3 regions of the Pseudonocardia sp. Ae150A_Ps1 genome follow, and region 3 is predicted to be linked to each of the others. Evidence: predicted binding sites of a transcription regulator. Region 3 holds the regulator's gene; each other region holds the start of a gene.
The links. Region 3 encodes LexA, which represses DNA repair genes until DNA is damaged. Its sites were predicted from a motif close to CGAACACGTGTTCG; they were not measured.

Region 1: the regulator LexA is predicted to act here: its motif matches at 5,554-5,567, upstream of Ae150APs1_RS16145 (phosphoenolpyruvate carboxykinase (GTP)).
Region 2: the regulator LexA is predicted to act here: its motif matches at 4,566-4,579, upstream of dnaB (replicative DNA helicase).

The regions. Positions count from the first base shown of each region.
Region 1 is NZ_MCIJ01000001.1:3,470,292-3,477,556, reverse strand. It holds gene Ae150APs1_RS16185 (glycosyltransferase family 2 protein) at 1-517, opposite strand, end outside; gene Ae150APs1_RS16180 (hypothetical protein) at 1,207-1,557, shown strand; gene Ae150APs1_RS16175 (DUF6802 family protein) at 1,592-1,900, shown strand; gene Ae150APs1_RS16170 (hypothetical protein) at 1,911-2,366, opposite strand; gene Ae150APs1_RS34340 (TetR/AcrR family transcriptional regulator) at 2,455-3,018, opposite strand; gene Ae150APs1_RS33640 (MFS transporter) at 3,153-4,070, shown strand; gene Ae150APs1_RS33635 (MFS transporter) at 4,071-4,760, shown strand; gene Ae150APs1_RS16150 (hypothetical protein) at 4,944-5,291, shown strand; gene Ae150APs1_RS16145 (phosphoenolpyruvate carboxykinase (GTP)) at 5,654-7,265, shown strand, end outside.
Region 2 is NZ_MCIJ01000001.1:3,491,615-3,498,879, reverse strand. It holds gene Ae150APs1_RS16300 (glycosyltransferase 87 family protein) at 1-234, shown strand, start outside; gene Ae150APs1_RS16295 (CoA pyrophosphatase) at 591-1,268, shown strand; gene Ae150APs1_RS16290 (deoxyribonuclease IV) at 1,305-2,078, opposite strand; gene rpsF (30S ribosomal protein S6) at 2,314-2,628, shown strand; gene Ae150APs1_RS16280 (single-stranded DNA-binding protein) at 2,642-3,235, shown strand; gene rpsR (30S ribosomal protein S18) at 3,290-3,526, shown strand; gene rplI (50S ribosomal protein L9) at 3,541-3,987, shown strand; gene dnaB (replicative DNA helicase) at 4,610-6,022, shown strand; gene Ae150APs1_RS16260 (DUF3040 domain-containing protein) at 6,075-6,416, opposite strand; gene Ae150APs1_RS16255 (dTDP-4-dehydrorhamnose 3,5-epimerase family protein) at 6,574-7,092, opposite strand.
Region 3 is NZ_MCIJ01000001.1:5,319,084-5,326,348, reverse strand. It holds gene Ae150APs1_RS25075 (hypothetical protein) at 1-25, opposite strand, end outside; gene Ae150APs1_RS25070 (vitamin B12-dependent ribonucleotide reductase) at 133-3,012, opposite strand; gene nrdR (transcriptional regulator NrdR) at 3,180-3,668, opposite strand; gene Ae150APs1_RS25060 (hypothetical protein) at 4,002-4,640, opposite strand; gene Ae150APs1_RS25055 (hypothetical protein) at 4,848-5,177, opposite strand; gene lexA (transcriptional repressor LexA) at 5,386-6,120, shown strand; gene Ae150APs1_RS25045 (hypothetical protein) at 6,146-7,265, opposite strand, start outside.

The DNA of each region.
Region 1 (7,265 bases), 1.8 Mb from region 3:
CCAGCGCGTCGACGAAGGCCGGGATCTCGTTCGGGTCGGCCGAGCCGTCGGCGTCGAACATGACGATAACGTCACCGGTCGCGGCGGTGAATCCGCAGGCCATCGCGTTGCCCTTGCCCTTGCGGGTCTGGGTGATCACGCGGGACCAGGGCAGCGTGCGCCGGGCGACGGCGACCGTGTTGTCGGTCGAGTTGCCGTCGACCACGATGACCTCGTGCACGGCCGGGCGCACCGCGGCGATGGCCGGCAGCACGATCTCCAGGTTCCGCGCCTCGTTGCGGGTCGGCACGATCACCGAGACGGCCGGGTTCGCGCTGCGGCGCGGGGCCGGACGGGGCCGCGGGCGCCGGAAGCCCTCGGGGCCCTCCGGCTGCGGGGGCCGGGAACCGCCGTGGGGCCGGGCAGGCGTCGCCGGGAGGGGCGTCTGTCCCACTCCGGTGCCGGTCTGGTGCCCCGGGCGCGCGGGCGCGCTCGACTCGGGCGTGACGGCCGGGCGGGCGGGCGTAACGGCGCTCACACTTCCTCCATACAGGTCCGCTCTACTCGTCCAACGACGAAGTCACGGTCTGGTTGCGGTTCTCGTGTCGGGCGGCTTCCTCGGCCCCGACTGTGCAGACGTGCGGGCCACCGAAGGGGTTGCCCCGGTAGGTTGATCCGTCCGCATCCAGCGCGCGGTTCAGCGTGGTCCATGTCCCGGTCCGCCGGACCGGCGGGGGTGGTTGCGCAGTCCTACGCATCCCCCGCCGCACGGGACGCACCACCCTGTCCACATGTCGCCGAACCGCCGTCCCGCCCTCCTCGCGGCCGAGCTCCGCCCGGTGCTCGCACTGGCCAGGATGGACTGTGTCGCAGCACTGTCGTCGCAGGTCGACGGTCTGGTGGAGCGCGCGGCCCGGCAGCCGCGCCGGGCCGTGGACCCGGCCTGGTGGGCGGCGGAGCTCGGCGGGCCGGCGCGGGCGTTCGACGACGCCTGGGCCCGCGCCGCGGGCCCCGCGTCCCGCCGCGCCGCAGCCGCGGGGGCGTTGCGGCATCGGAGGTTGGAAGTGACACGTATCACTCACGGTGCGTCACGACCGGCCGCGCCGCCGCTGATCTCCGCGGCCACCGGGGGCGCTGCCGCGCCCCCGGCGTCGGTCGTCCCCCGCGCGGCCGGCGCGGCGCGGCGCGCCGGGTGCCGGCCTGTCGGGTGCGGTGCTCTCCGGGACGGTGCTGTCGGGATCCGCGGTCTCCGGCCTGGCCGGCGCCGGCCGCGCGCTGCCCGCGGCCTGGCCGGGAGCGCTGCTCGTGCTGTCCGGAGTGCTGCTGCTGGCGGGGGCGGGTGCCGGCCTGCGGGTGCGGGCGGTCCGGGAGACGCGGGCCCGCGAGGTCGCGGCGCGGGTGCGGACGGCGGTGCTCGCCGCGGCGGAACGGGAGCTCGTGCGCCGCTCACTGGACGTCGAGCGCGCGGCGGGGGCGCCGGCACGGCCGGCCGCCGGGGTGCGGGCGGCGCTGCGCGGTGTCGTGACCGGCGCCGGGCGCGGCACGGGGTCGGCAGGCGGGGCCGGTCGTGCGGCCTGACGGGCGCGCCGCGGCCCGGCACACGAGCGGTCCGGTGCCGGCCGTGCGGTGGCCCTGGGGGACGACGGCCGCCGCGGCGGCGGCCGGGGCGGCCCCCTGGTGGCTCGCGGTGCCGGTGCCGAGGGGTTCCGGGAACCTCCCGGCCGGGGGCTCGCGGGTTCCGGTGAGCGGCCCGGCCGCCCGCGACACCGACGGCGACGGTGCGCCGGACGCGCTCGTCGTCGACGTCCCGGGTGGTACGTCGATCTGGTCGGACCTCGACGGCGACGGCCTCGCCGACCACGTCCGGCACGTCGGACCGTTCGACGACCTGGTCGCCCGCACCCTGGAGGCGGGGAGGTAGGAGCCGGGGCTCAGTCCTCCGGCTGCTCCGACGGCGACCGCGGCTCGGGCTCCGCCGCACCGCCGCGCCGGAACCGGCCCGCTCCGCGCCGCTGCTCGGCGATCTTCTGGTCGATGTCCGCGGACATCTTCATCTGCCGGCGACGCTCCCGGATCCGCAGCAGCACCAGCATGCAGATGCCGTAGGCGATCCCGACGAGCAGCAGCACCACGCCGATCTTGAAGACGATCGTCTGCGCCGGGCCCGCGTCCTGGGGGAAGTCCGCGATCGAGATCATCGCGAGCACACCCAGGGTGAGCAGGTGGAACAGCACGACGAGCAGACGGTTGATCGAGTCGGCGGTCTCCTTGCTCTGGAAGACGTCCTCGAGGAACGGCTTCCCGGAGCGGAGCAGGATCTGGCCGACACCGACCGTGATCAGCACGCCGATGACGACCAGCGTCAGGTAGCCGCCGGTTCCCTCCACAGTGGGCCCCTCCCCGTGTCCGACCAGGGTGCGAGCCTACCCTGAGCGACCGCTCCGACGCGCTCCGCGAGTCCGGGGTTCATCCGGTTCAGGGGCGTGCGGCGAGCAGCGCCCTGAGGGTGTCGAGCAGCTCCTCCGGGGAGACGCCGCCGGTCAGCGGTGCGCCGGTGAGCGTGCGGAGGTAGAGGCCGTCGCCGACGAGCTGGACCAGCCACGCGAGGACCGGGTCGGTGATCTCCTCGCGGAGCGCGGCGAGGCCGTCGGCGTCGACGGCGGCCAGGGCCTCCCGGGCGAGCTCGCCGGAGGTGGTGCCGTCGGCGATCCGCAGCGTCGCGAGGTAGGTGCGGGTCAGGCCGGCCGGCGAGCCGCCGCCGGGCACCGAGGTGCGGAGGTAGTAGGCCACCGCGCCCTCGTCGTCGCCGCGCATGAACTCGGCGTCGGTGGCGCTGCGCTGCCGCAGCCGGTCCAGCAGGCCGGAGGCCAGCGACTCCTTCGAGTTGAAGTGGTAGAGCAGCCCGCCCTTGGAGACCTCGGCGGACGCGGCGACGGCGTCCAGCGTGGCCCCGCCGGGCCCCTGCTCGATCAGGAGGGTCTCGTACGCGTCGAGCACGCGGTCGCGGGCCGGTCCTGCTGCGTTCCGCCGCTCCGCCATGCGCGCACCCTACCGGCGGTGCCCCGCCTCACAGCCCCGGCCGCAGCGCTGGACTGTACCGTCCGGACGGTATATGACTGTACCGTCTGGACGGTACAGTCCAGCAGGTCTGCGAAGTGACGAGGAGACGAGAGATGTCACGGCCCGAGCTCACCGACCGGGCGGCACCGACGGCCCGGCCCGGTCCGCGTGCCTGGCTCGCGCTGGCGGTGCTGGCGATCCCGACCCTGCTGGTCTCGATCGACAACACGGTCCTCGGCGTGGCGCTGCCCGAGCTCACCGCGGCGCTGCGCCCGGACGCCACGACCCTGCTCTGGGTCGTCGACGTCTATCCGCTGGTGCTGGCCGGGCTGCTCGTCACGATGGGGACGCTCGGCGACCGCATCGGCCGCCGCCGGCTCCTCATGATCGGTGTCGGCGGGTTCGGCGCGGTCTCCCTCGCGGCCGCCTTCGCGACGTCGGCGGAGCAGCTCGTCGCCGCCCGTGCGCTGCTCGGTGTCTTCGGCGCGATGCTGATGCCCGCCACGCTCGCCCTGCTCCGGACCGTCTTCGTCGACCGCGTCCACCGGCGGCTGGCGCTCGCGATCTGGGCGACCGGGTTCGCCGCGGGGGCGGCGCTCGGCCCGATCGCCGGGGGCCTGCTGCTCGAGCACTTCTGGTGGGGCTCGATCTTCGTGATGAGCGTGCCGCCGATGGCCGTGCTCCTGGTGGTCGCGCCGCTGCTCCTGCCGGAGTCGCGTGCGGAGGCACCGGGCAGGCCGGACCCGGTCGGCGTGCTGCTGTCGCTGCTGGCGATGGGGCCGCTCGTACTGGCGATCAAGCTCGTCGGCTCCGGCGGGCTCACGCCTGCGGCCGGCCTCGCCGTGCTGGTGGGTGCCGGATCGGCGGTCGCGTTCGTGCTGCACTCCCGGCGCCGGGTCCGCAACGGACTGGACCCGCTGATCGACCTGGAGCTGTTCGCCCGGCCGGTGCTGCGCTACAGCGCGCTGGCCAACGCGACGACGATGTTCGGCCTGACCGGGCTATTGTTCTTCTCCGCGCAGTACCTGTAGCTGGTCCTCGGCGCCTCGCCGCTGCAGGCCGGGCTGCTCCTGCTCCCGGGCTTCCTGGTCACGACCCTGGCCGGGTTGCTCGCGGCCCGCCTCGCCCGGCGGTACCCGCTGCACGGGCTCGTCACGACCGGGCTGGCCCTGGTGCTCGCCGGCTTCGTCGCCTGCCTGTTCCTGCGGGCCGACTCCGCCGTCGCGCTCCTGATGTCGGCGGCGGTGCTGATCGGTGCGGGCATCGGGCTCTCCGAGACCGTCACCAACGACGCCATCCTCGCCGCGGCGCCGCCGGAGAAGGCGGGTGCCGCGTCGGCGGTGTCGGAGACGGCCTACGAGATCGGTGCGGTGCTCGGTACGGCCCTGGTCGGGGGCGTGCTGTCGGCGGTCTACCGGGCGGGCGTCGTGCTGCCCGACGGCGCACCGGCGGCGGCCGGGGAGACCCTGGGGGCCGCCGTCGGTGCCGCGGCGGACCTGCCGGCCGGGGTCGCCGACGCGCTCACGGCGTCGGCGCAGGAGGCCTTCGTCGCCGGGGCCGACGTCGCGGCCGGGGTGGCCGCCGTCGTCGTGGCGGTGGTGCTGGTGACGGCCGGGCTCGGGCTGCGCCGGGCGCACCGGACGGTGCTGGCAGCGGGTGCGACCGGTCTGGACGGGGACGCGGCACGGCGTTCCGGGGCCACCGCTGATCGCACGCGGTGAGCGAGCGGCAACCAGCTGTGACGATGCCGGGTGACCGTCCGGCGGCCCGGACGGGTGGTTCCGGCGACGCGCCGCCCGTCCGGTAGCCCGATCGGGGCTCACACGTGCCCCCGGCTGGTTCACTACGGCCGACCGCGGCGGCCGCGTCGTGCCGCCGGAGCCGACGTCATCCGGGAGCGATCCGTGCCGTACGAGGTGGTCAGCGCCTACACCCTGGTCCTGGGGGAGGCGGCGGTGGACGGCACCGCCGACGGCCGGCCCGAGGTGTCCGTGCACTCCACCGCCACCGACGCCTGGCGCGCGCTCGACACCGGCGTCCGGGAGCGGTGCGGCATGCGGCCGCGGCCGCGTCGCAGCATCGACCCGGACGCCGTCGTCCGGCTCGCGGACGCCTGGCGCGCGGCCGACCCGGACGCCCGCTACTGGCAGGTCACCGCGCACCGGCTCCCGATCATGCTGCCGGAGCTCGCCCGGCCGACCGCGGTGCCGGCCGTCCCCGCCCGCACCCCCTTACGCACTGCGAATGCCTAAGTCGGAACAAGGAATGCGTTGAATCGCGGGGTTCCGATCGACGAGTGTCTTTCCCTGACGCGAGTCCGCGCATTTCCGCCGCATCGTCGCGCGGCGTCGGCGAATACGTCACCCGCGCCGGGTTGCGTTCGTGTGACAACCCCGTCACCAGGGACGACGACGGCGTACGCGATTCTGTTCTGGATCGATCTACATGATCGGTGCTGTGCCTGACCTCTCAAAGAGGCCCATGGGTGCGTCCCGATTCCGCGGGTAGCCTCGCCGTACACCTTTTCCCGTCAGGGCCCGTACCGACTCCGGTAGCGGGCTCGCAGTAGTTCCCCCGGAGGACGGGCCGGGGCCGGCGAGGAGAACAGGACGACATGACTGCAGCGACCGTTCCGGGTACCGACCGCGCACCGACCACCAACCAGGGCGTCGTGGCCTGGGTTCAGGAGATCGCCGAGCTGGCCACCCCGGACCGCGTCGTGTGGTGCGACGGGTCCGAGGCGGAGTGGACGCGGTTCACCGACCAGCTGGTCGACCAGGGCACGATCGTGCGGCTGGACCCCGAGAAGAAGCCCAACTCGTTCTACGCGGCGTCCGACCCGGGCGACGTCGCGCGCGTCGAGGAGCGGACCTACATCTGCACCGAGACCGAGCGCGGCGCCGGGCCGACGAACAACTGGGTCGCCCCCGCCGAGATGAAGCGGACGATGACCGAGCTGTACCGCGGCAGCATGAAGGGCCGGACCCTCTACGTCGTCCCCTTCTGCATGGGCCCGACGGACGCGGACGACCCGAAGCTCGGCGTCGAGATCACCGACTCCGAGTACGTCGTCATCTCCATGCGGATCATGACCCGGATGGGCGCGGACATCCTGCCGCTGCTCGACGCGGCCGGTGACCGCTGGGTCAAGGCGCTGCACTCGATCGGCGCCCCGCTCGCCGACGGCCAGGCCGACGTGCCGTGGCCGCACAACGAGGACAAGTACATCAGCCACTTCCCGGAGACCCGGGAGATCTGGAGCTACGGCTCCGGCTACGGCGGCAACGCCCTGCTCGGCAAGAAGTGTTACGCGCTGCGCATCGCCTCGGCCATGGCGCACGACGAGGGCTGGCTCGCCGAGCACATGCTGATCCTCAAGCTGATCAGCCCGGAGGAGAAGGCGTACTACGTCGCGGCCGCGTTCCCGAGCGCCTGCGGCAAGACCAACCTCGCGATGCTGCAGCCGACCATCCCGGGCTGGCGTGCCGAGACCGTCGGCGACGACATCGCCTGGATGCGCTTCGGCGAGGACGGCAGGCTCTACGCCACCAACCCCGAGTTCGGCTTCTTCGGCGTCGCGCCGGGCACCAACTGGAAGACCAACCCGAACGCGATGCGCACCATCGAGGCCGGGAACGCGCTGTTCACCAACGTCGCGCTGACCGACGACGGCGACGTCTGGTGGGAGGACCTGGAGGGTGACCCGCAGCACCTGACCGACTGGAAGGGCAACGACTGGACGCCCGACTCCGGCGTCAAGGCCGCGCACCCGAACTCCCGCTACACCGTGCCGATCGACCAGTGCCCGGTCGTCGCCCCGGAGTGGAACGACCCGAAGGGCGTGCCGATCTCGGCGATCCTGTTCGGCGGCCGCCGCAAGACCACCGTCCCGCTGGTCACCGAGGCCCGCAGCTGGCAGCACGGCACCTTCATGGGCGCCACCATGTCGTCGGAGAAGACCGCGGCCGCGGCCGGCAAGGTCGGCGAGGTCCGCCGCGACCCGATGGCCATGCTGCCGTTCCTCGGCTACAACGTCGGCGACTACTTCGCGCACTGGGTGAACGTCGGCAAGAGCGCCGACGAGGGCAAGCTGCCGAAGATCTTCTACGTCAACTGGTTCCGCCGTGGCGAGGACGGCCGCTTCCTGTGGCCCGGGTTCGGCGAGAACAGCCGCGTCCTGAAGTGGGTCATCGAGCGGCTGGAGGGCTCGGCGGCTGCCGTCGAGA
Region 2 (7,265 bases), 1.8 Mb from region 3:
GCGCCGGTGCCGCCGGGGCCGGGCGCGGGGCCGTCGAGCTCGCTGCTGGGCGCGGGACAGAGCGCGGGACCGGTGGCAGCGGACGAGATCGGCCTTACCGCCGGAGCGACGGGGACCGATCGTCCGGAACCGCCGCGGCGGCGCCGTGTGCGGGGCACTCCGGAGCGGGGCGCGGCCGTCCGGGAGCCGTGGCCGAACCGGTCCGAGCGGCGCGATCCGCCCACGCGATCCTGAGCGCTCCGCCGCTCCGCCGCTCCGCCGCTCTGCCGTTCTGCTGGGTCGCCGCGCAGCTCGGCCGGGCGTCGCGGGGTCTGTCGGGTCGCCGCGCAGCTCGGCCGGGCGTCGCAGGGTCCGCCCGGTCGCCGTGCGGGGGCGCCGGCCCCGCAGGGCCCGGCGCGGCACAGGCCGGGCGCCGCCTCGCACAATCTGCCCTCAACCGCACACGTCCAGGGCTCCCCGCACGGTCTCGACCTTGTGCGGGGCGCAGAGAACCCGTGCGGTTCGGCGACGACCTGTGCGACCGGCGAGACCAGGGTGACCCGGGTCTCGCTGTCGGCGCCGGTGCGGGGACGGTGCGGCAGGATCGGGCCATGGGCGACGACGCGGTGGTCCCGGACCGGGTGCAGCAGCGGCTGTGCGAGCGGATCGGGGAGGCACTCACCGTCCTCCCGCCGCACGCGCGCCACACCGCGTCGGACGCCGACCGTGCCGGGAAGCGCGCCGCGGCCGTGACCATGACGCTGCTCCCGGTCCCTGGTGCCACCGGGGACGGGCCGCTGGCCGACGAGATCGCCTTCGTCCTGACCCGGCGGGCCCGGTCGCTGCGCGCGCACTCGGGACAGTGGGCGCTGCCCGGCGGCCGCCTCGACGACGGCGAGACCGCCGAGCAGGCGGGCCGGCGCGAGGTGTCCGAGGAGATCGGTCTGGAGCTCGGTCCCGATCGTGTGCTGGGCCTGCTGGACGACTACCCCACCCGTTCCGGCTACGTGATCACGCCGGTCGTGCTGTGGGCCGGCGGCGCCGGGGAGCCCGTGCCGAACCCCGACGAGGTCGGCGAGCTGCACCGCCCGCCGCTGGCGGAGATCGACCACGAGCCCCGGTTCCTCACCATCCCGGAGTCGGACGCCCCGGTGATCCAGGTGCCGCTGTTCGACCGCTTCGTGCACGCCCCCACTGGCGCGGTGCTGCACCAGTTCCGGGAGGTCGTGCTGCACGGCCGCGCGACCCGGGTGGTGCACCTGGAACAGCCGGTGTTCGCCTGGCGGTGAGCCCGGTGAGCCGGTGGCCCGGTGGCCCGGTGAGGCTCAGGCCGTGGCGTGCTCGCGGAGCCAGGCGATGTCGCGGGCCTGCCCCTCGGCCGGGGTCTCCACCACGACCGGGGCACCGGCCTCGGCGACGACGGCGGCCAGCTCGTCCGGCGGGATGGTCCCGGAGTCGATGTTGGCGTGCCGGTCGCGTGCCGAGTCGAACGGGTCGCGCGAAGAGTTCAGGTGGATCAGGTCGATCCGCCCCGTGATCGCCCGGGCGCGCTCCACGAGACCGGCCAGCTCCTCCCCGCCGGCGAAGGCGTGACAGGTGTCGAGACAGAACCCGACGCCGAACTCGCCGACCGCGTCCCACAGCCGGCCGAGCGCGTCGAACCGGCGGGCCATCGCGTTGTCCCCGCCGGCGGTGTTCTCGATCAGGACGGGTACGTCGAACCCGTGCTCACCGGCCTGGCGCTCCACGAACTTGCGCCAGTTGTCGACACCGGTGGCCGGGTCGTCGTCCTTCGTGACGTGACCGCCGTGCACGACCAGGCCGAACGCGCCGACCTCGGCCGCACCCGCCAGGTGCTGCTGGACGATCTTGCGGGACGGGATGCGGATCCGGTTGTTCGTCGACGCGACGTTCGCGGTGTAGGGCGCGTGCACGACCACCGCGACCTCGGAGGCCGCCAGCTCCGCCGCGCGCGGGTGCGGTGGCGGTTTCTTCCAGCCCTGAGGATCGGACAGGAAGAGCTGGATCACCTCGGCGCCCACCTCGCCGGCCTCGGCCAGCGGGTCCTCGGCGTCCCGGACGTGTGCTCCGATCTGCATGCGGGCAACGGTAGCGAGGCCCCCCGACAGCGGGCGCCCGCCGCCCCGGGGACCCGGGAGCGGTGTACCCGCAGGTCGGGGCCCGGACGGGCGTTGGTAACCTTTCCCAGCTCTCCTGCAGTGTCGTCGCCGCGACGTCGTCGCGGATCGAGAACTGTCGGGGGGCACTGAGAACCTCCTGTCACGGCCGTCGGGGTCGTGACCGTCACGAGTCCATAGGAGGTGAGTGGTTCTCATGCGTCATTACGAGGTCATGGTCATCCTCGACGGCAGCCTGGACGAGCGCACTGTGCAGCCGTCCCTGGAGCAGTTCCTCACCGTCGTGAAGAGCGACGGCGGATCGATCGAGAAGATCGAGGTCTGGGGCAAACGCCGGCTGGCCTACGAGATCAAGAAGCAGGGCGAGGCCATCTACGCGGTCGTCGAGATCGCCGCGGAGCCGGCCACCGTCGCCGAGCTGGACCGCCAGCTGGGCCTGAACGAGTCCGTGCTGCGCACCAAGGTGCTGCGCAAGGACGTCACCCGCACGCCGGCGCCCGCCGCCGGCTGAGAGAGGGGCAGTCATGGCCGGCGAGACCGTGATCACCGTCGTGGGCAACCTGACGGCGGATCCCGAGCTGCGGTTCACCCCCTCCGGCGCCGCGGTCGCCAACTTCACCGTCGCGTCCACACCGCGCACCTTCGACCGCCAGTCCGGCGAGTGGAAGGACGGGGAGGCGCTGTTCCTGCGCTGCAACATCTGGCGGCAGGCGGCGGAGAACGTCGCCGAGTCGCTGACCCGCGGTGCGCGGGTCGTGGTGCAGGGGCGACTCCGCCAGCGGTCCTTCGAGACCCGCGAGGGTGAGAAGCGCACCGTCGTGGAGATGGAGGTCGACGAGGTCGGCCCCTCGCTCCGCTACGCGACCGCCAAGGTCAACAAGGTCAGCCGGGGCGGAGGCTTCGGTGGCGGTGGCGGTGGCGGTGGCGGTGGCGGCGGCGGTGGCGGCGGCGGTGGCGGTGGCGGCGGCTACGACGGCGGCGGTGGCGGCGGATTCGGCGGCGGCCAGCAAGGCGGCGGCGGGTCCGGTGGAGGCAACTCCGGCGGCTATGACGACCCCTGGGGTTCGGCCCCGCCCGCAGGCAGCGGAGCGGCGTCCGACGACGAGCCCCCCTTCTGATCCACGTTCGCATCCCGCCCGTCACGGGCGGTGGACTACTCCAGGAGCACCACCATGGCCAAGGCCATCGTGCGCAAGCCGAAGAAGAAGGTCTGCGCTTTCTGCAAGGACAAGGCCCAGCCGATCGACTACAAGGACACCGGTCTGCTGCGGAAGTTCATCTCCGACCGGGGCAAGATCCGCGCCCGCCGTGTGACCGGCAACTGCCGACAGCACCAGCGTGACGTCGCCGTCGCGGTCAAGAACTCCCGCGAGGTGGCCCTGCTGCCCTACACCTCGACCGCTCGCTGAGGAAGGGGAGACACGTGAAGCTCATCCTCAACGCCGACGTCCCGAACCTGGGCGCCCCGGGTGACATCGTCGAGGTCAAGGACGGCTACGGCCGTAACTACCTGCTGCCGCGCAAGCTCGCGGTCGTCGCCACCCGTGGCGCCGAGAAGCAGGTCGAGCAGATCCGCCGGGCCCAGAAGACCCGCGAGATCCGCGACCTGGGCCACGCCCAGCAGGTCGACTCGCAGCTGAAGAACCTGAACGTCACCGTGCCGGCCAAGGCCGGCGCCAGCGGTCGTCTGTTCGGTTCGGTCACGCCGGCTGCCGTCGTCGACGCGGTGAAGACCGCGGGCGGCCCGGCGCTGGACAAGCGGACGGTCGACGTCCCGGGTCACATCAAGACCCTGGGCAAGCACCAGGTGCAGGTCCGCCTGCACCCGGAGGTCACCACCGAGCTGCCGATCGCGGTCGTCGCCGGCTGATCTGTGGCCGTGGTCACTCGACCACGCAACGTAGTGAGGGCGGTGCCCGGAGCCTCTGCTCCGGGCACCGCCCTTTCTCGTCGGTACCGATCGGGATCGCGGTCTCGCCCTCCGGAGTCCTACGTGGACTGCGACACCCTGTCGGGTGAATGGGGCGGGATCCGTTGTCACGCAGGCGACACGCCGCAGGGTGACGCCCCGGTCGTCGGACGGGGTTGTGGACGCGACGGACGGTGAGCGGTGCCCCGGGGAGTCCGACACGCCCACGACAGGTCTGCGCCGACACGCCAGAGCAAAGTTGTCCACACCCGTCCCCATGCCTCTGACCTGCTGTTCCGGCACGAATCCGGCTGTTGTCCCCAACATGTCCACAGCACGGTCCCGGGATGGGCGGTGTTGGTGCACAGTTCATCCCCAAGTCGATCACCAGACCGGTTCGCGCGCGGTGCCCGCACCGACCTAGCCTCGGTCGTACCGGCCCGGCGAGAGGCCGTGCGCGAGCCGCGCACGGACGTCGCCGTGAGAGCCGGAGATCGCGGGAGATCAGCGCGGGCGACACCCATCCGTCGCTCGCGCATCGAACGTGTGTTCGTTAAGCTGTTCACCGGGGGTGACGCTGCGTATGGCTCTGACCGACGACCGTCCTGCCGGGCGGCCTCGGGCCGTCCGTGACGGCGAGGCCGGTGGCTCCGGTGAAGGCGGCAACGGCACCTTCGACCGTCAGCCCCCACAGGACCTCACCGCGGAACAGTCCGTGCTCGGCGGCATGCTGCTGAGCAAGGACGCGATCGCCGACGTGGTCGAGGTGCTGCGCCCGGAGGACTTCTACCGGCCCGCGCACCAGACCGTCTACGAGACGATCCTGGACCTCTACGGCCGTGGTGAGCCGGCCGACGCAGTGACCGTGTCGGCGGAGCTGCAGCGGCGCGGCGAGCTCGTGCGGCTGGGAGGGGCGCCGTACCTGCACACCCTGATCGCGACCGTGCCGACCGCGGCGAACGCGGCGTACTACGCCGAGATCGTCGGGGAGAAGGCGATCCTGCGGCGGCTGGTCGAGGCCGGCACCCGGATCGTGCAGCTCGGCTACCACGGCAACGAGGGCGGTGAGGTCGAGGAGGTCGTCGACCGGGCACAGGCCGCGGTCTACGAGGTCACCGAGCGCACCACCACCGAGGACTACACGGTGCTGGAGGAGCTCCTCCAGCCCACGATGGACGAGATCGACGCGATCGCCTCCCAGGGCGGGATGGCCGCGGGCGTGCCGACCGGGTTCGCCGATCTCGACGCCGTGACCAACGGCCTGCACCCGGGGCAGATGGTCGTCGTCGCGGCCCGTCCGGGTCTGGGCAAGTCGACCCTCGGCCTTGACTTCGCCCGGTCGTGCTCCATCAAGAACGGCATGACCAGTGCGTTCTTCTCGCTGGAGATGAGCAAGTCCGAGATCGTGATGCGTCTGCTCTCGGCGGAGGCGCGGATCCGGCTGGCCGACATGCGTGCGGGCCGGATGTCGGACGAGGACTGGACGCGGATGGCGCGGCGGATGTCGGAGATCTCCGAGGCGCCCCTCTACATCGACGACTCACCGAACCTGACGCTGATGGAGATCCGGGCCAAGGCGCGCCGGATGAAGCAGCGCAACGACCTCAAGCTGATCATCCTGGACTACCTGCAGCTGATGACCTCGGGCCGCAAGGTCGAGTCGCGTCAGCAGGAGGTGTCCGAGTTCTCGCGTCAGATCAAGCTGATCGCGAAGGAGCTCGAGGTGCCGGTGGTCGCGATGAGCCAGCTGAACCGTGGTCCCGAGCAGCGCACGGACAAGCGGCCGATGTTGTCGGACCTGCGTGAGTCCGGTTCGATCGAGCAGGATGCCGACATGGTGGTCCTGCTGCACCGGCCCGACGCGTTCGAACAGGACGATCCGCGCGCCGGCGAGGCGGACCTGATCCTGGCCAAGCACCGTAACGGCCCGACCACGACGATCACGGTGGCCCACCAGCTGCACTACAGCCGGTTCTCCGACCTGGCGCACGGCTGAGCCGCGCCGGGCGGCGGTCCCGCCCGCGAGAGGCGGGGCTCGGCGGGCTCGGTCAGGCCGTACCGGGCTGGGCCCGCGGGCCCGTCGTCGCGGCGACACCCAGGGACAGGGCTGCCAGCACGATGCCGGCGATCACGACCGGCACGCTGACCGCGACGGCGCCCACCAGCAGCACCAGCAGGGAGAGACCCAGCAGGGTCGAGGGGAGCGGGCCCGAGCGGTGCACGGAGCGGCCGCCGCCGTTGCCGGAGAGACCGCTCAGCAGCCCACCCGGCCCGATCGGTACGCGGCCTGCTGCCGCCAGTGCGGCGAAACGCCGCACCAGGCGCGGGTCGGTCAGTCGCAGCTGCACCTCGATCTCGTGCAGCCGACGGCGCTCACGGTCGCTGAGCACTGCAACACCCCTCTTAGGGTCTCGGACGGCACACCACGTGCCGGCGGAACGCCAGGGGCGTCGTCGATCCGGGCTGATGCGACAGTACGTGACCGAATCGTGATCTTCGGCGCGGGGGCGGCGGCGTCACACGTGCCGCGGCTCACCCGCGGCCGGCTTACCAGAGCGAGACGCGGTCGTGACGGGGGCCGGCCGGGGCACCGAGCCGGGTGCAGAGCCCGGCCCAGGAACGGTCGTCGGCCGGGGTCCGCACCGGGCGCGGACGCAGCCAGCGGATCTTCAGGTCGGGGTCGTCGGGGTCGACCTCGAGCCGGTCCCGGCGGGACGGCCGGGTGGCCGTCCGGATCTCGACCAGTGTGTTGCCGGTGGCCGCCTGTACGCCGTAGAGGCAGCCGGGCGGGACCAGCAGGGTGCGCGGGCCGTCGAGCAACGCGACGGCGAGCCGTCCGAAGGTCTCGGCCGCCGGCCGCGTGTCGATCACGACGGCGTAGCCGGACCCGCGCGGGACGCCGAGGAGGACGGCGCCGTCGGGGTGGCCGTGCAGCCCGTGCACGGCGCCGTCGGCGGGACGCCGCCGACGACGGACGGTGAACGCTCCCGGGTCGACGGCCGCACCCGGGCCGCCACCGGGTGCCGTGGCGTCGAGCAGCAGCGCACCCGGCACCACGGTCGTCACCACCTGCACCTGTTGCTCCCGTCGTCGTGGCCGCCCGCCGCGCGCCGGGCGCGGTGCGATCGATCTCGCGTACCGGTGACGACAACGAGTGATCGGGTCCTCGGTGACGCTCCGCGAGACTTCACTACTCCGAACGGGTGCGCAGCGCCCGCTCAGTGCCGACTACTACTATC
Region 3 (7,265 bases):
CGAGCTCGTCCGTGTGGTCCTGCACCGGTGGTTCCCCCTCCCTGTCCCCGGGGTTCCGCCGCGGGGCCTCGCGACGCGCCGCGGGGCGGCACCGGAGTCGTCCGGTACCGCCCCGCGGTGTCGTGCCGGGTGTCAGCTGCAGCCGCTGGTGGAGCCGCAGCCCTCGCAGAGGTAGCAGGATCCCGCCGGCCGCATCTTCGTCCCGCAGGTCATGCACAGCGGGGCGTCCGCGGCCTTGCCCAGCCGCAGCTCCAGCAGCTCGGTGGAGCTGCCGACCTCGGCCGGAGCCGGCTCGACGCCGGCCTCGTCCTTCTTCTCGGACGTGGGCACGGAGGACCGGAACTCCTCCATGTCCAGCTTCTCCGAGCCCGAGCCGTAGTCGCTCTCGACCTGGGCCGACCGCTCGTCCGAGGAGAAGATCCCCAGCTGGACCCGCTTCTCGTACGGGAGGTGGTCCAGCGCGAGACGGCGGAACAGGTAGTCCAGCACCGAGGTCGCGATCCGGACGTCCGGGTCGTCGGTCATGCCGGCCGGCTCGAACCGCAGGTTGGAGAACTTCGAGACGTAGAACTCGAGCGGGATGCCGTACTGCAGCCCCACCGAGATCGACATCGAGAAGGCGTCCATCACACCGGCGAGCGTCGAGCCCTGCTTGCCGAGCTTGACGAAGATCTCGCCGAGCCCGTCGTCGGGGTAGCTGCCCGCGGTCAGGTAGCCCTCAGCACCGCCGACGGTGAAAGACACCGTCTCGCTGGGGCGCTTCTTCGGGAGCCGCTTGCGGATGGGCCGCTGCTCGACGACGACCTTCGGCTCCGCCTCGGCCGTCCTCTCGCCGGAGCCGCCCTTGCCTGCGGACAGCGGCTGGCCGACCTTGCAGTTGTCGCGGTAGATCGCGAGTGCCTTGAGGCCGAGCCGCCACCCCTCGAGGTAGATCCGCTCGACGTCCTCGACGGTGGCCCGCTCGGGCATGTTCACCGTCTTGGAGATCGCACCGGACAGGAACGGCTGGGCCGCCGCCATCATCCGGACGTGTCCCATCGGCGCGATCGACCGCTCGCCCATGGCGCAGTCGAACACCTCGTAGTGCTCGGGCCGCATGCCCGGGGCGTCGACGACGTGGCCGTGCTCGGCGACGTACTCGACGATCGCCTCGGCCTGCTCGGCCTGGTAGCCGAGGTTGTCCAGCGCCCGGCGCACCGACTGGTTGACGATCTGCATGGAGCCGCCGCCGACCAGCTTCTTGAACTTGACCAGCGCCAGGTCCGGCTCGATGCCGGTCGTGTCGCAGTCCATCATCAGGCCGATCGTGCCGGTCGGTGCCAGCACGGAGGCCTGGGCGTTGCGCCAGCCGTTCGCCTCGCCGATCTCCTGGCACTGCTTCCAGGTCAGCGTGGCGAGCTTCTGGATCGCGGTGGACGCCGCGAAGGTGCAGATCCCGTCGTTCGCGGCCGCGTGCTTGCGGATCACCCGCTGGTGCGCCTCGGCGTTGCGGGCGTAGCCCTCGTACGGGCCGACGACACCGGCGAGCTCCGCGGAGCGCTTGTACGCGGCACCGGTCATGAGGGAGGTGATCGCGCCGGCCAGCGCGCGGCCGCCCTCCGAGTCGTACGCGTGCCCGGTCGCCATGAGCAGCGCGCCGAGGTTCGCGTAGCCGATGCCGAGCTGCCGGAACTTCCGGGTGGTGTCGGCGATCGGGTCGGTCGGGAAGTCCGCGAAGCAGATGGAGATGTCCATCGCGGTGATGATCAGCTCGACGGCATTGGCGAAGGTCTCGGCGTCGAACCGGTCGTCGGCGTCGAGGAACTTCAGCAGGTTCAGCGACGCGAGGTTGCAGCTGGAGTTGTCCAGGTGCATGTACTCCGAGCACGGGTTCGACGCGGTGATCCGGCCCGACTCCGGGCAGGTGTGCCAGTCGTTGATCGTGCCGTCGTACTGGATGCCGGGGTCGGCGCAGTTCCAGGCGGCCTCGGCGATGCCGTGGAAGAGCTTGCGGGCGTCGACGGTGTCGATCACCTCGCCGGTCATCCGGGCGCGCAGGCCGAACTCGGTGTCCTCCTCGACGGCGCGCATGAACTCGTCGGAGACCCGGATCGAGTTGTTGGCGTTCTGGTACTGCACCGAGGTGATGTCGGAGCCGCCGAGGTCCATGTCGAAGCCGGCGTCGCGCAGCACGCGGACCTTGGCCTCCTCCTTGGCCTTGGTCTCGACGAACTCCTCGACGTCGGGGTGGTCGACGTCGAGGACGACCATCTTCGCCGCCCGGCGGGTCGCGCCCCCGGACTTGATCGTCCCGGCGGAGGCGTCCGCACCGCGCATGAAGGAGACCGGGCCCGACGCGGTGCCGCCCGAGGACAGCAGCTCCTTCGACGACCGGATGCGGGAGAGGTTCAGACCGGCACCGGAGCCGCCCTTGAAGATCAGGCCCTCCTCCCGGTACCAGTTCAGGATCGACTCCATCGTGTCGTCGACCGACAGGATGAAGCAGGCGCTGACCTGCTGCGGGCTGGGCGTACCGACGTTGAACCACACCGGCGAGTTGAAGCTGAACACCTGGTGGATCAGCATCCAGGTCAGCTCGTGGTCGAACACCTCGGCGGCGGCGTCCGTGGCGAAGTAGCCGTTCTCGACCCCGGCCCGCCGGTAGGTCCCGACGACGCGCTCGACGAGCTGCTTGAGGCTGGACTCCCGCGTCTCGGAGCCGACCGCACCGCGGAAGTACTTGCTCGTGACGATGTTAGTGGCGTTCACCGACCAGGACGACGGGAACTCCACGCCGCGCTGCTCGAAGTTGACCGTGTCGTCACGCCAGTTCGTCATGACGACGTCGCGGCGCTCCCACTCGACCTGCTCGTACGGGTGGACGCCCTCGGTGGTGAAGACGCGCGGCACGGTCAGGCCACGGCGCTTCGCGCCGGCCTTGCCCCGGCCGCGGGCGGCCTTCGGGGCCTCCCCCGCGCCGTTCGTGCTCTCGCTCCCGGTGCCTGTCGTCGGGCCCCCGACGGTCTCGGTCATGAACTGCCTCCGCATCCGACGTCCTCTGCCCGCCCGCGCGCTGGGGTGCGCGGGCGTTCCCCGGACGGTGCCGTGCACCGTCCCCCTTCCGGTCCTGCCGACGTGGCTCCCGCGGTGCCGGTGTGCGCGCCCCCTGGTGCCCGCACCGGTCCGATCGGTCGCCCGGTTCAGCCGTCCCGGTTGCCGGCCGCGTCGTCGGCTGCTTCCCCGGCAGCCGCCGTACGCAGATCGGCGATCTCCTTCTCGAAGTCCTCGATGGAGGAGAAGGACCGGTAGACGCTCGCGAACCGCAGGTACGCGACCTCGTCGAGATCGCGCAACGGTCCGAGGATCGCCAGCCCCACCTCGTGGCTGGGAATCTCGGCCGCCCCGCGGGCACGCACCGTCTCCTCGACCCTGTGGGCGAGCTGCTGCAGGTCGTCCTCGTCGACCGGCCGGCCCTGACACGCCCGCCGAACCCCTCCGACCACCTTCTGGCGGCTGAAGGGCTCGCTCACCCCGCTGCGCTTGACGACGGCGAGCACGGTCTCCTCGACCGTGGTGAACCGGCGACCGCACGCGGTGCAGGACCGGCGACGGCGGGTACACGTCCCGTCGTCGGCGGTCCGGGAATCGATCACCCGCGAGTCCGGGTGGCGGCAGAAGGGGCAACGCACGACGTACCCACCCTCTTTCTCCCGCGACCTACCGGAGACTCTCCGCGATGACCTGTTCCCCAACCCGTGGGAGAACGACACCAATGTAACCCCTACATCTAGGGGTGCGCCATCCCAGGGGCGGCGCGGCGCCGAGCTTCGCCCGATCGGGACCCGAAGCCTCGCACACCGGCTCCCGGTCCCCGCCGACAGCAACCGATCATGAACGGATGCATACGCCCTGATCAGGTCGTGCACGCCGGCACCGCCCGCCGTCCGTCGCCCCGGAACGACCGCGCCGGACGACCACCCGGTTCCGCGACACGCCAGTGTGTCGCGCCCGGCGGCCACCGGTCAGCGTCCGGTCGCCGCCGTCACGACCGGCCCCGCCGGGCTCGCGGGGGCCGTCGCGCCGCCGGCGTTCCACCCGGCGGCCGCGTCACCCAGCAGCCCGAGCACCACGACGACGGTCGCCGCGCACAGCGCGACCGCCACCCCGGCCAGCAGCCGGGAGCCCCGCGAGTGCGCCTGCGCCTGCCGCGTCCGGCGACGCGCCGGGGCGACGCACCGGCGGTGCAGCGGACGAACCGTACGCGGCGCGGGCACGGACGACGGGCCCGCCGCCACCGGCCGCCGGTCACGCCCGGGGACCCCCGTCGTCCGCCACGCCGGTGCCGCGCCCGGGACGACCGGCACACCGTGGACGGTGCGGCGCCCGGCGCGCTCCGGACGGTCGTGGCCGCCCTCGGCCCGCTCGATGCCGGCCCAGCGGAGCGCGGCACGCTCGGCCGCCGACGGCCGGCGGACGCCCTCGGCCACCGGCACCGCCCGGTCCTCGACGGGGTCGGCGTCGCGCAGCGCCGCCGTGGAGCGGCCCCCGCCCGCGCAGACCGGCCGGACCGGGCGCCTGCGCTCACGCGGTCCGGCGGAGCGCGTTCCCCGCGCCGTCTCGCGGGTCCCCCGCGCCACGTCACGCACGTCGAGCTCTCGCATGGCTCCTCCTGCTCCTCGCGGACCGCCCCACCCGGGGCGGGGCGGTCGCCGTCGGCGCCCGGCCACACCCGGCCGCGCGCCCTGCTCACCCCCGACCGGCCCTTCCCCCAGCCCGGTCGAACGAGTGTACGAGCTGTGTAGCACCGGCCCCCCGACAGAAACGGGGGGCCGCCGGCCGGCGCCCGCGGGCCCGCCGACGCCGGCGGGTCAGCGACCCGTGGACACGGCCGCCGGAGCGACCGGGACGACGCCGGCGGTGGCGACCTCGGCCAGCAGGCCCAGCCCGACGACCGCCGTGGCGGAGGCGACCAGCACGCCCACGGCGGCGACCGCCCGGTGCAGCACGGAGGGCGCACCCGCCGACCCCGCCGAGCGCGCACCCGGCGGCATCCTGACCGCCGCAGGCGTCGCGGAGAACACCCGGACCGTCGTCCCACACGGCGGCGGCACCGCGAGCGGCGCCGTCCGAACCAGCTCCGCGGTGACCGGCGGGCGGACACCGCCGGGGACCACCCGCACCTCCGTCGTCGCGCTCACGATCTCCACCCCTCCCGGTCTCCGGCGCTGTACGGGCGCCGGACCGAAGTCGTCGAATCGATGTTCGATCGAACGCCTGTGCGCTGTTCTACCACCGGGGTCCGACGGAATCCACGACACGCCCGGCGCGAACTTCGAACGCATGTTTGGCGGACGGCCCGGACTTGGCTAGTGTTCGTGCCGGTAGATCCTCGAGGAGGCGAATGCGATGGCAGCGGACGAGTCCGGAGGCGGTGCGCCCGCCGGGCCGGGATCCGCGGACGTCCGGGAGTTCCCCGAGCCCCCGGCCGACACCCGTGGGCTGACCCCGCGGCAGCGGAAGGTCCTGTCGGTGATCCGGGACTGGGTGGACCGGTACGGGTACCCGCCGAGCGTGCGCGAGATCGGGGACGCGGTGGGGCTGACCTCCACCTCCTCGGTGCACCACCAGCTGCGGACCCTGGAGCGGAAGGGCTTCCTCCGCCGGGACCCGAACCGGACCCGGGCGGTCGACGTCCGGAGCCCGGAGCAGGCCGCGGCGGGCGACGGCACCGACGCGGACACCGAGGCGGTCCGGTCCGAGCGCCCGGCACCGGCCTTCGTGCCGCTGCTCGGTGACATCGCAGCGGGCGGGCCGATCCTCGCCGAGCAGGCCGTGCAGGACGTGTTCCCGCTCCCGCGGGAGATCGTCGGCGAGGGCACGTTGTTCCTGCTCAACGTCAAGGGCGACTCGATGGTCGACGCCGCGATCACCGACGGGGACTGGGTCGTCGTCCGGCAGCAGCCGGTCGCCGAGCAGGGCGAGGTCGTGGCCGCGATGATCGACGGCGAGGCGACGGTGAAGACGTTCCGCCGCAAGGATGGGCACATCTGGCTGATGCCGGCGAACGAGGCGTACGACCCGATCCCGGGGGACGACGCGTCGATCCTGGGCCGGGTCGTCGCGGTCATGCGCCGGCTCTGAGGCGCGGGACCGGGCCGTCGGCGGATCAGCTCCGCCGGCGGCCGTGCAGGACCATCGCGCCGATCCCGGCCAGCAGCAGCACCCCGAGCACCCCGGCCCCGGCGACGGCGGGCAGCCACGGCGGGAACGACCCGGTGCGGGGCACCTCCGCCGGTTGCGCGACCACGGGGGCCGCCGCGGCGGTCGCGGCCGTCGCCACGCCGGGCACGGCCCGGACGCCCGCCGGCGAGAGCCCGCGGGCCTCCGAGCCGGAGTGCAGCGTCCCGCGGCCGTCGAGGGCCACCGCCTCCCCCTGGGCCTCGTCCGGCAGCGGCACCGGCAGCGGCGCTGCGCGCAGGGCCTCGACGAGCGCGTCCGCGGAGACCCGGCCGTCCGGTGGCGGGCGCAGCGGGAACACCCACGCGTCGGTGTAGGTCCGCAGCGCGGCGACCCGGCCGCCGTCGGCGCCGGGAGGGCCGACCGCTCCCCCGGTGACCGTCCGGGTCCCGGTGGCGCCGAGCGGGCCGCCGGACGTGGCGGAGTACGGGAGGACCACCTCGCCGACCCGGTCCAGCGTGACCGGTGCGGCGCCGCCGTCGAGCGGGCCGGCGGGCCGGTACACCCCGGCCGCCCCCGTGGTCTTCGCGACGATCAGCGGGGTCCCGTCGTCGGCGAGGAGGATCGCCTCGGCGTCGCGCGGCCCGTCCGGGTAGACGAGGTCGTGCGCCCGCGCGGGCCCGGACACCGGCAGCTCGACCAGGCGCACCGTGCCGCGGTCGCCGCGGTTGTCGCCGATGTCGGCGAGCCAGAGGGTCCCGTCGGGTGTCGCACCGAGGTCCTCGACGTCGGTGACCCGGACACCGGTGTCCCGGATCTCGGTGACCGCGCAGGTCACCGGGTCGAGCGTGAGGACCTCGCCGGTTCCGCCGCCGTCGACGATCGCCCGGTACCGCACCGGGCCCGCTCCCGGTGGGCCCTCGGCGACCAGCCCGGAGAGCTCGGCGGCCCGCGGGTCCTCGGCCGTGCAGACCGGACGCGGCGCTGCCGGCCCGGGTGCGGCCCCGGTCCGTGGCGGGGCCCCCGGGACCTCGTCCGGCGCGGCGTGCGCCGCCGTCACCCCGCCGGCTCCGGCACCGCTGATGCCGAGGACGATCCCGAGCGCGACG